Regions from separate parts of the Dehalobacter sp. TeCB1 genome, predicted to be linked through region 3. Evidence: riboswitches for the same ligand, from Rfam matches in the RefSeq annotation. Region 3 holds a riboswitch; each other region holds the start of a gene.
What was found. Region 3 has a riboswitch for cyclic di-GMP ahead of A7D23_RS01520 (HD domain-containing phosphohydrolase). Riboswitches for the same ligand answer to the same signal wherever they lie in the genome.
Positions count from the first base shown of each region.

Region 1 (5,192 bases), on a different contig from region 3:
GGCAATGGCAGATTGCCAATCGAATCACCGGAATAGATCAGTTGGTACAGGTGGTCAATCTTACCCAGGATGAGCGCCAGGGAGTAGAAGTAAGTCTTAAAAAATTACGTATGGCAATAACACCCTATTATGCGATGCTCATGAATCCTAATGATGCGCATTGCCCTATACGGCGGCAAGCAATACCGACGGTTCATGAAACTAAAATATCCAAGTTCGACAGTTGTGATCCGCTGCATGAAACAGTCGACTCGCCAGTCCCGGGTCTTACTCACAGATATCCGGACAGGGTACTTTTGCTTATTACTGATCAGTGTTCAATGTATTGTCGCCACTGTACAAGAAGACGATTTGCCGGGCATGAGGATAGGGCTCTTTCCCAGGACAATATCAAACGGGCGATTAATTATATCAGAGCGCATAAAGAAGTCAGAGATGTACTTTTGTCAGGAGGGGACGCCTTATGCCTCTCTGATGAAAGGCTGGAAGCAATCATAAGATCAATACGAGAAATCAAACATGTGGAAATAATACGGATAGGCACAAGAACACCAGTTGTCATGCCTCAGAGAATTACCGATACGCTCTGCAAAATGCTGAAAAAATATCATCCAATTTGGCTGAATACTCACTTTAACCACCCCAAGGAATTGACAGTTGAGGCTCGCATGGCATGTGAGAAATTGGCAGATGCCGGAATTCCTCTTGGCAACCAATCTGTACTTTTAAAAGACATTAACGATTGCCCCTATATAATGCGTGATTTGGTTCAGAAACTGGTAAGCTCCAGAATTAGACCATATTACCTTTATCAGTGCGACCTTTCAGAAGGAATAGAGCATTTCAGAACTCCGGTTTCTGTAGGGATTGAAATCATAGAAATGCTGCGTGGACATACCTCGGGTCTAGCTATTCCACAGTTTGTTGTGGATGCGCCTGGAGGCGGGGGGAAGATCCCAGTCAATCCACAATACTTGATTTCATATTCCCCTGAAAAGGTCATTCTTAGAAATTATGAAGGTGTAATTTGCACGTATAGCGAGCCTCGGGATAAAACGCACCAGTGCCGAAAATGCGGCACGTGCAGTAAATTCAAGAATAAAGAATACCGGGGATTAGAAAAGTTATACAGAGATGAACAAGTGTGCTTGATTCCAAGTACAAACGTAAGACTCAACAAGAGGGAGGACTTCCATGAATATAGATCAAGACGAATGTAAAAATTTATATACAAACTTTTCGGGTGTGGACATGTACGTGGATTATCGCAATAAAAGGCTTAAAATATTGAGTCATTCTCTTTTGTCTGAGTTGATAATCAAAGAGATTATTGATTATTCCAAAAAAGAAAATCTGGGTAAGATTATTGCGAATTGTTATAAACAAGATCTTAGTCTCTTTGAGGAATGTGGGTTTGTAGCAGAGGGGGTTATCGACGGTTTTTTTCAGGGAGAGGATGCAACTTGTATGTCCCTTTTTCTTGATACGAAGCGCAAAAATTCACTCTATGAGGAGAAAGAAAACAGAATTATCGATTATTGCGTTAAGAATACCAATAAATTCGAGCTGACTAAGAATAAAAACTATACGATAAGGCAGGCCGTGCCGGACGATATTCCCCAGATAATTCAGCTTTTTCAAACGGCATTTGAAACCTATCCAACTCCTATTTTCAGCAGAGAGTATCTTCAAAAAGTCATGCAGGATCATATTTTGTATATGGTAGCGGAAGAAGAAGGAAAAATTATCAGTATTGCTTCGGCGGATCTTGACAAACAACACATGAACGCTGAAATAACTGATTGCGCCACTTATCCAAAGTATAGAGGCAGAAACATATTAAGCGAATTGATATTCCAACTGGAAACACACTTGAAACGCAATGGCTTTGCTACAGCATATAGCCTTTCAAGAGCTAACAATCTTGGAATCAACAGGTCTTTAAGCAAGCTGGGGTATATGTATCGGGGTAGACTAATCAACAACTGCCATATTTGCGGCGGTTTTGAAGATATGAATATTTGGGTAAAAACTTTAAAATAGTAAAATACTATTTTGTAAGTCAAGGGGAAGAAGATTTTTGAGAGATAGCCTGATTTGCTAAAGGATTATATTAAAAAACAAAATACTTAAGATAAATACCTGGACACTTCAGCATAAAGTGGATATATTCAGGGTATTCAAAAGAATAATTTTCTGTTATAATATAAAAGCTTAAGCAAAAATAACAATATATAGTTGTACAGGTTGATGCAAACTTCGTGAAAGTGAAGGACGCTAAAGCTATGGGTCTAAGGTTGCTTGTAAGTTGCTATGATTGCCAGGCTGCAAGTAATATGAACTTCTTGGGGGGGAGTAGTTCCGTTTTGGAGTACTCTCTTTTTTATATCTTTAATTTTCACTTGGGAGGATAGTACATATGAAACAAATGGGCATCGGACAAGCATTCAGAGCAAATTTTCTGGGTCATGCTCCGGACTGGTACAAAAGAACAATTCTTGCTTTTCTGGTGTTGAACCCTATTTTGATGGTTACCGCCGGTATGTACGTTACCGGGTGGGTGTTGATTGTCGAATTTATTTTTACCCTGGCAATGGCGTTAAAATGTTATCCGCTTCCTGCCGGTGGGCTTCTGGCGATCGAAGCCGTTGTGCTCGGACTTACTAACCCTCATATGGTCTATCACGAGGTTGAAATGAACCTGCCGGTTATTCTTCTTCTGATGTTCATGGTTGCCGGGATCTATTTTATGAAAGAAGGTCTTGTGTACCTGTTTTCCAAGCTCCTTACTAAAGTACACTCTAAAGTCGCGCTTTCATTCCTGTTCGCTGTACTGGGTGCGGTTCTTTCCGCGTTTTTGGACGCGCTGACCGTAACGGCAGTGATTATCGCCGTGGCCTATGGTTTCTATAGCATCTTCCACAAGTTTGCTTCCAGCGAAAAAGTATACGAAACGTATGACATTAATCACGACCATAGTGTTGATGAGAAACTTCATGAGGACCTGGACGAGTTTCGTGGTTTTCTGCGTAATCTTATGATGCATGGTGCTGTGGGCACTGCGCTGGGCGGAGCAATAACACTGGTTGGTGAACCGCAGAACCTGTTGATTGGCTCCATTATGCAATGGGACTTCGTAGATTTCTTTATACAATGTGCCCCTGTGTCTATCCCGGTATTGATCGTTGGTCTTCTGACCACCATTATCCTTGAAGTTACTAAGTTCTGGGGGTACGGCTACCAGCTTCCGGAATCTGTGAGAAATGTTATGGAAGATGATGTAAAAGTCAAAGATGCTGCCAGGAATATGCGCGGACGTGTGCGCCTGATTGTTATGGCTTTGTGCGGCGTTATGCTGATCTTCTCCCTGGCACTGCACTTGGCGGAAGTAGGTATTATTGGTCTTATGATTATTATCCTGCTTACTGCTTTCAACGGGGTTACTGAAGAAAAGCGCATCGGTCATGCGTTTGAAGAAGCATTGCCGTTTACTGCGCTGCTGGTCGTATTTTTTGCCGTCGTTGCGGTTATTCATGACCAGCATTTGTTTACGCCGATTATTCAATGGGTGCTGAACATGGAAGGGCAGAACCAGCTTGTGGCTTTCTTTGCGGCCAACGGTGTCCTTTCGGCAATCAGTGACAATGTTTTTGTGGCTACGGTATATATGACTGAAACACAGCAAGCGTTTGAAGCCGGAGCTATTGCGCTGGAGCAGTACAACAAGCTGGCAGTTGCCATCAACATGGGTACAAATATCCCTTCCGTTGCCACACCAAATGGTCAGGCGGCGTTTCTGTTTCTCTTGACTTCTGCACTTGCACCGCTGATTCGCCTGTCTTACGCTGAGATGGTAAAACTGGCTCTGCCATACGCCGTCGTTATGACTGCAACAGGTTTACTGGCAACAATGTACCTGTTATAACACTTAAGGATATCAAATTACAAGGGTTTGAGCATTACTGATTTTTTAGTATCTCGACTTTCGGTGACCTTATATACGATGAGAAAGATTGTCCGTTGTTAAGACTGAGGTTGTCACACTTTTAAGCCTGTCCACAGATCCTACGAGTGAAGTTAGCCCCAAGGAGTGTGGATATCATGACTGATCCAATAACTAATACAGTATCTAATACACAACGGATATCATCAGGGGACGCACGCCGCATGTCATCGCGGCTGAAATTAACATGATCAAATACTGGACGGAGAGTATCTACCTTGCCGCCGCTGTCGAGATTAGAAGGCGGCTGACGGAAGCCAAGGCCCTGCTTATGTTTGGAGAATGGGGCCAGTGGCTGGAGGAGTCGGTCAGTTACTCTCAGCGTACGGCCGACAGACTGATGAAGGTCTTCAGAGAGTACGGGAGCAAACTGCCCGAGGCTTCCGCCTGCAGCTCAAATTGCGCCCTGGTGCGTAATTTGACATACTCCCAGGCGGTGATCCTCTTAGGAGTCCCGGAAGAAGGGCGAAAAATGCGTTACAGATAGTCTAAGTTAATTCTGTTCTCCGCCCAAAATAAGTACACCTTTCGGATAATGATCCTGCACCCAGATCAAACTATTTTTGTCTGTTATCTCCTGGATATGTTTCTTATAGGCATCATACCAGTCCTGATGATTCGTACTGGCATATTTGATATCCTCACTGCCAAGGATCTTTCGGCACAGGATCTCCATCAGACTTCCCTTTAAGCCTGTCTGCCCGCCTTTCGCAAATTCGGAAAACAGGTAAGGCAGTGCTTGTTCATCCATGGCCAGAATGATATTGTACTCTGCCTGATGCGCTTTGATATAATCATAGGGATTGGAGGAAGGTAAAGGCGATGACATGATTTTCTCCAAGCACAGCTCAATCTGCTTGGCTTTGTTGACCGCCGTATTTCCTTCATTTCCAAGACTGAAGTACGCATGCTCCAGACGCGTAAGCAATTCCTTCAGCAAATCGGCACTTTCGGCATATACACGTACATCTCTCTGCATCATTTGCTCCATTCTGCTTCTTAAGTAAGTCGTGCTATATCCTTCATATTTTCCCACGCTGTCGGTAAATTTTATGTTAATGACTTCAACATTATCTACTAGGCTGAACAACAGGATGGCATTGCGCCCAAACACATCACCGATCATTCCGTCTTCCGCAGAAATCGCTGAATCGTCGTTGATCCGGTAATGAATGGTTAAACCATACGG
Region 1 covers NZ_MCHF01000063.1:833-6,024, forward strand. Annotated here, with positions in the region: gene ablA (lysine 2,3-aminomutase) at 1-1,220, shown strand, start outside; gene ablB (putative beta-lysine N-acetyltransferase) at 1,195-2,043, shown strand; cyclic di-GMP riboswitch class I at 2,242-2,333, shown strand; gene nhaB (sodium/proton antiporter NhaB) at 2,420-3,925, shown strand; gene A7D23_RS13440 (DUF3102 domain-containing protein) at 4,191-4,490, shown strand; gene A7D23_RS13445 (M56 family metallopeptidase) at 4,497-5,192, opposite strand, start outside.
Region 1: it holds a riboswitch for cyclic di-GMP, as region 3 does, so the genes downstream of both, nhaB (sodium/proton antiporter NhaB) here and A7D23_RS01520 (HD domain-containing phosphohydrolase) in region 3, are expected to answer to the same signal.

Region 2 (5,192 bases), on a different contig from region 3:
TGCTTTGGGCGTGCAGATGGTCGCTTCCTTAATGACCCTGTTATATTATGACCCGAGGCTCGCCGTCATTGCCTTTATTCTGGGTCCTTCCACCGTGCTCTTGAGCCGTGTCTTTGGCCGCAAGCTTAAAACACTAAATATCAAAGTACAGGAGTCGGAGAGCCTGTACCGTTCCAATATTCAGGAAGCAATCCAAAATTTTATTATTATCAAGGCGTTCCGTTTGGAGAAGCATCACAGCGATGTTCTGCAAGGGTTGCATCAGAACCGGATGGAATGGATTCTGAAGAAGAACAGGGTGACTTTATCCGCGAATATGATCATCTCTGCCGGTTTTTGGACAGGATACTTGGTTGCGTTTGGCTGGGGGATTTTTCGGCTTTCTCAGAAAGCCATTTCTTTCGGGACCTTAACGGCATTTCTAACATTAGTGCAGCAGGTCCAGACACCTTTTGTCGGTTTGGCGAGGACATTCCCGCAGATTATTGCGATGTTGGCTTCCACTGAAAGGTTAAGGGAACTGGAAAAAATGGCCTTGGAGAAGAGAGAAGGACAGGTTCCAAAATTGAAGGATGTGGGAATAAGCTTCCAACAAATGAGCTTTTTTTACACGGAAGAAAAGGAAACACCTGTCTTGGATAAGATTACGCTGGAAATTGCCCCGGGAGAGCTCGTCGCTTTGGTTGGCCCTTCCGGTGTTGGCAAGACGACGCTGATCAGGCTTGTGCTGGCGTTGTTGAGACCCTCCGAAGGGGAAGTATACTTTACAGATAATACAGGAAAACGGTACGAGGTTACGGCTGCGACGAGGGAATGGATCACCTATGTACCGCAGGGGAATACGTTATTCAGCGGGACAATCGCCGCGAATTTGCGCAGCGGGAAGCTGGGTGCGACTCCTGATGAGATGGAAAAAGCCCTCCTGGCTGCCTGTGCCTGGGACTTTATTCAGGAGCTGCCGAATGGAATGAATACTGTTATCGGGGAGGATGGCCATGGGCTTTCGGAAGGACAAGCCCAACGTATTGCCATTGCACGTGCTTTCTTAAAAAAGGCGCCTGTTATGATTCTGGACGAGGCAACCTCCGCGCTGGATATGGAGACAGAGTTAGAAGTCCTAAAGGCCATCAAAGATTTTAGCAGTAGGTGTACCTGTCTGCTTATTACCCACCGGCAGACTGCTTTAAAGATGTGTTCCAGGATTTTGAAGATTGATAACGGAAAATTATCCGTTGAACCTAGTAGAACGATTCATAATTATCAATAACATTGAAGTTACTAGCTTTGCCCGGGTTGGTCTTCGTAATGATAACCGCTTTCGGCAGATTGCGCCCTCCATGGCGCAAACAGCCGCGCTGCGCAATCCGTGCTCCGCTTGACACTGGCTACTCATTACGAAGACGGATCTGGGGTTAGTCTAAGCTTTAATCTTTTTCTAACAAAAATAGGACGTAACGAAATTTTTACTATCGTTACATCCTTAATATTATTTTAAGAGGATTCATTTTGCTGACTGAGCTCTGTCCCAGGTGTAGTTAGCCGCGGTCATTTGGGCTTCAGTCCTATTCTGCGGGGATGTTTCCCCCATGGCCCAGTCCGAAGTTACATCGAGATAGTACCATTTTGCATCGATTTTGATCATATTCCAGGCGTGGTAGCCTTCAGGATAATAACCGGTAATGATCTTCGACTCCAGGCCTGCCTGCTGCAGCATTTTCTTCATCAGCATGGCATATCCCATGCAGGTTGTTCTGTGATCCGTCAAAGCAGTATAGGTGGTTATTTGTTTCAGGCTGTAATCATATTTCACGTTTTGCACGATCCATTGATGGATGGCAGTTTCTTTGCTTAAGTCGTTCATCTTGGGTGTGATCAGCTTGGCAACAAGCTTTTTCACTGTGCTGTCTACATATTTTTCTTCTTCTTTGGTCGTATGATAGTTGAGGGTGAAATTAATATCCAATTGGCCAGAATGATAGGAATATGTATAACCCATTTCTTTCCACGACAGGCTGAGGTAATCATCACTGCCGGCAGATTGCAAAAAGATGTTTTTGAGGTCTGCGAGGACTGGGGTTGTGTCACCGGTATAGTGAAGGGAAAAAGAATCATCCCGGTCGGTCATATCTGCGGCGATATATTTCTGGAGGTCCGCAATGCATGTCACTGTTTCACCATCCGCCAGGGCAGGTGCCGGGCTGTTCAAAAGCAGCAGGGATAATGTGAGGGCAGTGGTGGCAACCAGGGAAACAATTTTTTTGGACATCGAAAACATCTCCATTTCATTCATTTGTTGAAAACAAAAATGCCGCTTAACCTTTTTCAGGCAAAGCGACAAAAGCTTTGAATAACCGTTCGGTGGCTTGGCAGTCATCAGTATCCATACTGGAAGACCCATAGCTTTGCGTCCTTAGCTTTCGCTAAGTTTGCCTTTATCGCTGATCATTATTTAGTTGTCAACAAACATGAACCGGAGTAAAGAAAAACATTACGCATAGTCAGGTAATGTTACACATATACTGAACTACCGGCAACCCGACTTTCATAGCATAAATAGAACATATGCCTTAGACTCGTGGCTTTGCGTCCTTGCCTTTCGACAAGTTTGCTTTTTACATGCAGCAGTAAAAATATTGGTATTAATTGTATTTTATTATAGATAATAAGAAATGTAAATAGGTTGTCCGTATTTTTTATTTCGAGATGTCGAAGGAAGCGAAAAGTAGTAATAGAATTAGAGAATTTTAGGGATTTATATTATAAATTTAATACTTTGTGACACAAGAAAATGGATTGACAGGAAAATATTGTAAGCATATAATGGGCATATATGTTTCGAAGCAATCATAAATTCAAATATTGTGAATTTGTTTATTGTGGGAGGGGAAGGAAATTGAATAAAAAAGCATATACGGCTCCAAAGCTTATTGTACTAGGTAATGTGGCTGAGTTAACGAAAGGTTCCAAAGGGACGTGGACAGGTTTAGATATCGTTGTCTCTTATTCAGTAGCTCCAGATGATCCTGAAATTTTTGGCAGCTAAGTTGATAAAACTATGAAATAATACCGGAAAAGGGCAAACCAGTTGAAAAGCTGGGACGCAAAGTCAGAAGTCTAAAGTGCAATATTTGTACAATGACCGTTCGGCTGCCAAAATGTTGGCGGTTTTTTTATTTTCTGGACTTACATAAATACTTAAAAGATAGAAAATTACTTTCTCTTGGCTTGGGAGTACGCATATCTCAGTATGCTTACAGGGGAGTCAATAAAAGATTGGAAGATGGTGAAAGAATGAAGAAAAGAAAAGCGTTTATCCCGGTTTGTTTGGTTTTTGCTATGCTATTTACACTTGTAGCTGGTCCGGCAGCATTTGCGGCGCTGAGTTTTAATGACAAAACATTTACCGGTGCTTATGGAACATTTAATGGTCCTACAGCTTCTGTAGTTTATAATGGAAAGCTGTATGTAACAGATTTCTACAACGGCCGTGTCGTTGAGTTTGATGCCGATACCGGTAATTTCTTGTTTGAATATGGTCAGACAGGGAGCGGCAATAATCAATTTAATTGTCCCAGTGGAATTGCCGTTGACGGTTCAGGCTTCCTCTATGTTGCAGACACGTATAATAACCGGATTATCAAGTTTAAACCCAATAATGGAGCGATCACTGGGTGGACTACTTTTGGCAGCGGCTATAATATGCCACAGGGAGTCACTGTAAAAGGGACGAATGTCTATGTTGCCGATACCTACAATAACCGCATCCTAAAGTTTTCGGATTTGAGTGGCAGTTCTTTCGTGGAAATCGGAAGTGCAGGGGATGCCAATGGTAAATTTATGAGACCGTATGATATTGCTGTTGATTCATTTGAAAATATATGGGTATGCGATACTTTTAATAACCGCGTTCAGAAATTAGATAAAAACGGAGTTTACATTGGAAAAGTTACATCGGATATGTGTTATGGGATATCAGTTGACAAGTACGATAACATCTATGTAGCCGAAAGACAAAATAGTGTAATTAAGTGCATTAAGGCCTATGCAACGCCGATTGCTTTTATCAGTACCTCTAGCGGGTTTGTCAGACCGATTGGAACGGATGTCGATTCTAACGATAAGCTTTGGGTGGTTGACGTTAACTCCGGTAAGGTTCATTATGCTCAGATACAGAATCCAAATATTGTGCCGGTTACTTCTGCAATAACGCTGGATATTCCTGCGTCGAACACCAATGACAAACTGGACGTTAGTAGTTCCGTTAATTTGGCCGGTGGTGTAAGAAGCGGTATCTTGCCGGCAATCACGATCAATGCACATACCAGTATCAGTACGTTGCCTGTTGAAGTAGAAATACCGGCTGGGACTACGGTAACCGGCCCAGCGGGTTGGACTGAAGAGATTAATGTCCCTACGGTGAAAGCAAACAATACGGTAGATCCGGGAACCGGCAATACCGTAAGCAGTGTTATTGAAATCGGTTTTGGGAGTACACTTTTAACATTTGATCAGGCTGTTAAGATTGTGATCCCTGGAAAGGCTGGACAACAGGTTGGATATTCCCACGGTGGCGGGGCTTTAACGCCTATTACCCGAGTGCTTACCGGAAATACACAAGCAATAGCGAATGCTGAGATTCCGGCTGGCGGCGAAGGCAAAATCGATGTGGGTGCTGATTTGGTTATTTGGACGAAGCACTTTACGTTATTTGCGACCTACACTTACACTGGCGGCGGCGGTGGTGGCGGTGGCGGCGTAGTTCAAAATACGACTCCGGCTTCAGCTCCCCGTATTGCTGGAGCAGACCGCTTTGAAACAGCTATTGCAATTGCTGAGCAGGGTTGGCCTAACGGAGCGGATACTGTCGTCTTAGCTTATGGATACGACTTCCCGGATGCTTTGGCTGTTACTCCTTTAGCCAAGAAACTGAATGCACCGATCTTGCTTACCGATAAGATAACGCTCACGTCTTCTACACTTGCTGAGATACAGAAACTCAAAGCCAAAAAGATCGTACTTGCTGGCGGAACAGGTGTTATTTCTCAAAATATTCAAGATTCCCTCGTTGCGGCCTATGGTCAGGCGAATGTCACACGTTATGGCGGAGAGAGCCGCTATGCTACGGCTGCAGCAATCGCCGGAGCTCTTGGCAATTCGACCGGCAAAGCTATTATCGTCAATGGGGAAAACGG
Region 2 covers NZ_MCHF01000067.1:105,362-110,553, forward strand. Annotated here, with positions in the region: gene A7D23_RS14925 (ABC transporter ATP-binding protein) at 1-1,267, shown strand, start outside; gene A7D23_RS15755 (transglutaminase domain-containing protein) at 1,502-2,266, opposite strand; cyclic di-GMP riboswitch class I at 2,355-2,441, opposite strand; cyclic di-GMP riboswitch class I at 2,527-2,620, opposite strand; gene A7D23_RS15915 (lasso RiPP family leader peptide-containing protein) at 2,894-3,043, shown strand; cyclic di-GMP riboswitch class I at 3,066-3,155, shown strand; gene A7D23_RS14930 (cell wall-binding repeat-containing protein) at 3,292-5,192, shown strand, end outside.
Region 2: it holds a riboswitch for cyclic di-GMP, as region 3 does, so the genes downstream of both, A7D23_RS15755 (transglutaminase domain-containing protein) here and A7D23_RS01520 (HD domain-containing phosphohydrolase) in region 3, are expected to answer to the same signal.

Region 3 (5,192 bases):
TACCTACATTTTTAAAGATATTTGAAGTTGCTGTCAAACGTTTAGAATTAGCCGGTTCTGTACCTTCCTTAGTTGTCGAGGCCCTGCAGGCAAATAATATCAAGCGAATTGTAAAAAGTGCTGTACGGCCTTCGAAGACAATGCTGGAAAGACTAAGGTATAGAGAGATACCCAAAAGGTTACTTGTTACCAATGTTTTGGTTACAGGTATATATACCATTGGGGTCCTTGCCGCTAATTACTCAGCTCTTCTGGTTCCGGAGCAAGCAGCACTAGCAGCAGCAGCTTCATCAGGAATCATTAATGGCATGGCAAGTATTCTACTCACTTTTTTTATCGACCCAAAATCGGCAATTATTACAGACCAGGCATTGAAAGGAATAAGGCCGTATGCTGATGTGAAAGCATTGGTCATTATGCTTATTGCTACAAAACTAATTGGCACATTATTGGGGCAAGTGCTGTTTTTGCCGGCCGCCCAGATTATTGCAAGCTTTTACATGTAGTGATGACGCCTGTTCATCATGAATATTAGCAAGGAAATAAGAGCCTGTTTATTAATGCGATAGGGAACTGAAAATAGTTTTCACAGAAAATAAATATTGGAAGAAGGAATTAGCCACATCACCAAGAAAGTAAACAATAATTTAATAAAGGGGGTCATTTTTTTGACGACAATGAGCTCAGTCAATGATTTTCTAGACCTGCGTACTTTAGCGGTGGTCGGGGTATCCAGATCCGAAAAGAAGTTCTCGCGTAGGCTGTATAGAACGTTAAAGAAGAGAGGGTATAATGTTTTTGCCGTAAATCCCAATATGGACAGTATTGACGGCGAGATCTGCTATGAGAACCTTCAGTCTTTACCGCAGAAAGCCGACGGCGCAGTGATCGTCGTCCCTCCTGACCAAACCAATAAGGTCGTTAGGGACGCGGTAGAAGCTGGAGTCAAGCATATCTGGATTCAGCAGGGGGCTGAATCTAAAGAGGCTATAGACTATTGTACGGAAAATCAGATAAACGTCATCCATGACCAATGCGTCCTAATGTTTGCAGAACCATCGTTTCCTCATTCATTCCACCGGTCCGTATTGAAGGTGTTTGGAAAACTTCCGAAATAATAGATTAGCCGGCTCAAAAAACATTTGAGCCGGCGTTTTTTTTCAAGAAATGGATCAGCTTCACTCGACAATGGAAACAATAAAGGTTGTAAGATCTTCGACAAGGTTATATTCCTTAGCCCGGACATGGGCCAACCCTTTGTCAGCGATTAATATCCTGATAATCGGGCGCATCGGCAAACTTTTATTCTGGTCAACCACAATCCCAACTTCACCTGTATTGAGCTTAACGGTACAGCCGGTCGGATAGGCTGCAACATGCTTTAAGAACGTTACAACCAACTGCTGGGAGAATAGTTTGTTTGCACATCCCATTACAATTTCACAGGCTTCATGCGGGACGATCCGGGAGTGGCCCGGGCCATCATTGACCAGATTATCATAGAAGTCGGCCAGCCCGACGATTTGAGCCAGGATATGGAGGTGCCGGCCGGACAGCTTCCGGGGATAGCCGTTTCCGTTCAACCATTCGTGATGCTGCAAAGCAATATGCGCACTCAATAAGTTCAATTCCGGTTTGTTCCGAAGTATTTCAAATCCATGTACAGTGTGCGTCTTATATAGGTCATTTTCCTTCGGAGTAAAGGCCTCACGTTTGGCGACAAGCTCTTTTGGCAGCTTGACAGTCCCGATATCGTGAAGCAAAGCCCCTACCGCCAGTGCCTCCAGGGTATCTTTATCCAGTCCCAAAGCTTTGCCCAAAATGGTCGCAAGGACACAAACACTGACTGAATGCGCATAAACTTGATTGTCATAGCTCCGCATATCTGTCAGGCTCAGAAATATCTTTTCTTGAAACAGGACGTCCCCGATGATGTTGTTTACTGTCTTTTTTACCTGAAAACCATTGAGATCTTTACCGATTCGTACCGCTTCCGCTGAATGTTCAATGGAGTTCATTGCCTCCCGCCTGTTTTCCTCGGAAATAACATCCTCAATAACGATATCCTTCGTTTCGTCATCGTCCACATAGACAATACTAATGCCCAGTTCTTTTAACCGGTCGATATATGGCTGGGTCAGCGTGATTCCTTTCCCAAGCAATGAACGGCCGTTATGCGAGAAAATGGTTCGTCCCAACACGTCTCCCTTTTGAAGCCGGTTTACACTTACCTGACGCAATTGTAATCTTCCTTTCCGATAAATCAGTGCTGGCTGAAGCAACAAAAAAATCACCAGCAGATTGCATGGCGACATTCAAAACAAACCTGAGCGGATTCGGTAGCCTGGCAGTCATCAGAATTATTCTGGAAGACCCATAGCTTTGCGTCCCTGGCTTTCACCAAGTTTGCCATTGTCGTTGCTCCTGTATCCCTATTCGATTGATATTTCGGTCACAGAACTATTGTAGCACATCCCTTTCAGGTTCTACAGGGGTTATTCGAAAAAATATTCTTTATTTTGGCGCCAAATGATCAATGTTTCTTGGTTTAGCAGAGGAATCCGCTTAAATTCGTATAACTAATTAATGATGTTTATACGCGTGTGGATCGGTACAATTCCCGTTAAATAAGCCTATTCCGTATGCGTTAATAAGCAAGATCGTGAAGTACAGAGTTGCGGAGAACTGTTCTGCACGGGTTGAACTCTGATTTTTATCAAACATTGCTATCAGGAGATGTATGCAATGGTCAAATCAATGGTAAGTAAAGAATACAGGCGGAAATGCGCCGACTTTTCATTATGCGGATTGAATTGCTGTCTTTGTCCGCGTTTTCATACGGACGGTTCTTCAAAGTGCCCCGGCTGCGGGGGTCCGGACTTTTTTTTGAAGCATCCTTCCTGTGCCGTAATTACCTGTAATAAAAAGCATGAAAATGTTGAATACTGTTTTGAATGCAGTGTCTATCCATGTGAGAGGTATCAGGCTCCAAGCGAGGGCGATTCTTTTATATCCTATCAAAATGTGTTGCAGGACCAAGCCAAGGCTAAAATGGACCTTCAAAATTATCTTGAAGGACTGACGGAAAAACACAAAATTTTAGGCGAACTAATCGCGAATTACAATGACGGCAAATTAAAGGGATTTTATTGTCTGGCGGTCAACCTGCTGCCGCTTTCCGTCTTGAACAATATGATGGATAAGATCCATCATATGGATCAGACCAACTGCAAGGGCAGTGCTGAAGAAGCCGTCCGCTTGCTGAAAGCGGAAGCCGATCGCCTGAATATTCAACTGGTTCTTAGAAAGGCGAAAAAGGATTAGACAAGCTATTCAAGCATCATTTCTGGGGTAAATCAAATGTTCTTTGTTTTGGAGGATCAAACATTGTCTGGAATTCGTGAACCAATAGACATTTTTACTGAGCAAAGATGCAGTCTGAGAGCTGACTGCGAGAACTGCTTCGGATTGTGCTGCACCGCGCTGTATTTTTCAGCTTCGGAAGGCTTTCCAAACGATAAAGAGGCCGGTCAGCCTTGTCGGAAGCTGCAGGAAAATTTTCGCTGCAGTATATATCAAGATCTTCAGGGACTGGGCCTGAAAGGCTGCATGGCATTTGATTGTTTTGGCGCAGGGCCAAAAGTATCCAAGCTCAGTTACGGTGGCAGAGACTGGCGGCGATCACCGGAATTCCGGGAGCAAATGTTTGAGGTTTTCCTTGTCATTCGGCAGCTTCAGGAGATGCTCTGGTATTTGACAGAAGCAGAGACATTACAGCCGGCTCATTCAGTTCATGAGGCGCTTCGTACCCTGCGGGAAGAGACGGAACGGCTGACACTGCTCAGCCCGGGTGAGCTTCTGAAAATGGATGTGCCCTTATATCGTACCGGAGTAAATACCCTGCTGCTTCAAACAAGTGAACTGGTCCGTGTTTCTGTTTGTCAGGAGCGGAATATTCAGGCCGGGATTCGGAAGACCTTTAAGCGCAGGAGCAGTCTGATTGCTGCAGATCTCCGGAAAACGGATCTCAGAGGGGCTAACCTTAGAGGAGCCTGTCTGATTGCCGCAGACCTCAGCGGGACCGATCTGGGCGGAGCTGATTTGATCGGGGCGGATTTGCGCGATGCCGATCTCAGCGGTACTGATTTAAGCCAAAGCATTTTTCTGACCCAAGCCCAGCTGAATACGGCGAAGGGGGATAAGCGTACCAAGCTGCCGCCATCACTCTTTTATCCAAGACAATGGAGTTTGGACTGATATGGAAATGGAAATCATCTATTCATTTGAACCGATCATTAATCAGGAGTCCCGGGTATTGATCCTCGGCTCGATGCCGGGAGTGCAATCGTTGAGGGAGCAGAAATATTATGCCCATCCTTACAATCACTTTTGGCGGATTATGTATGCGCTTTTTGACGATGCCCGTGGATGGTCTAATGCCGCGGATGCCATGGATGATTATGATAGCAGGAAACAATTTCTTTTGGACAGAAAAATTGCCCTTTGGGATGTCATTCGTAGCTGCTCCAGAGAAGGCAGCCTCGATAGCAATATAGTCAATGAACAGGTCAATGATTTTCAAAATTTATTTATTCAGTACCCACATCTGGAATTACTTGCATTTAACGGAGCAAAGGGCTTTAATATATATAAGAGGAAAATCCGTCTGGAGTCTGCTTCCATTGCCTATCTGCTATTGCCCTCAACCAGTCCGGCCAATACGATGAAATTTGAGGAAAAGCTGACACATTGGAAAGCAATTTTGAAATACTTATAAAATTTTGAAGTAATACCTATGAAGTTTTAAGCAAGTCGTTGTGAAAGGTGTGAATTGATGGATAACAATCAGTCTGAACTGAAAGAAAATTATACATTTCTGATTGTAGGAGACTCCATTTCCAAAGGCGTGATCTATAACGAGGATCAGGGGAAATATTCGTTATTGGACAGAAACTATGTTTCTCTGGTCCAGAACAGCCTGAAGGGCATGGTTTATAATGCTGCGAAATTTGGTAATACCATAAAAAAAGGCATTGAACGCCTTAATCGGGATGTCTCCAAAACGCGTCCGGATATTGTACTGATCGAATTTGGAGGCAATGACTGTGACTTTGACTGGATGCAGATTGCGAGTGATCCAATGGCAGAGCATGAACCCAAAACGGATTTCAACGCTTTCGGGAAAATGCTCA
Region 3 covers NZ_MCHF01000005.1:111,649-116,840, reverse strand. Annotated here, with positions in the region: gene A7D23_RS01530 (lipid II flippase Amj family protein) at 1-506, shown strand, start outside; gene A7D23_RS01525 (CoA-binding protein) at 678-1,118, shown strand; gene A7D23_RS01520 (HD domain-containing phosphohydrolase) at 1,179-2,240, opposite strand; cyclic di-GMP riboswitch class I at 2,336-2,421, opposite strand; gene A7D23_RS01515 (DUF3795 domain-containing protein) at 2,746-3,324, shown strand; gene A7D23_RS01510 (pentapeptide repeat-containing protein) at 3,388-4,257, shown strand; gene A7D23_RS01505 (DNA-deoxyinosine glycosylase) at 4,259-4,777, shown strand; gene A7D23_RS01500 (SGNH/GDSL hydrolase family protein) at 4,835-5,192, shown strand, end outside.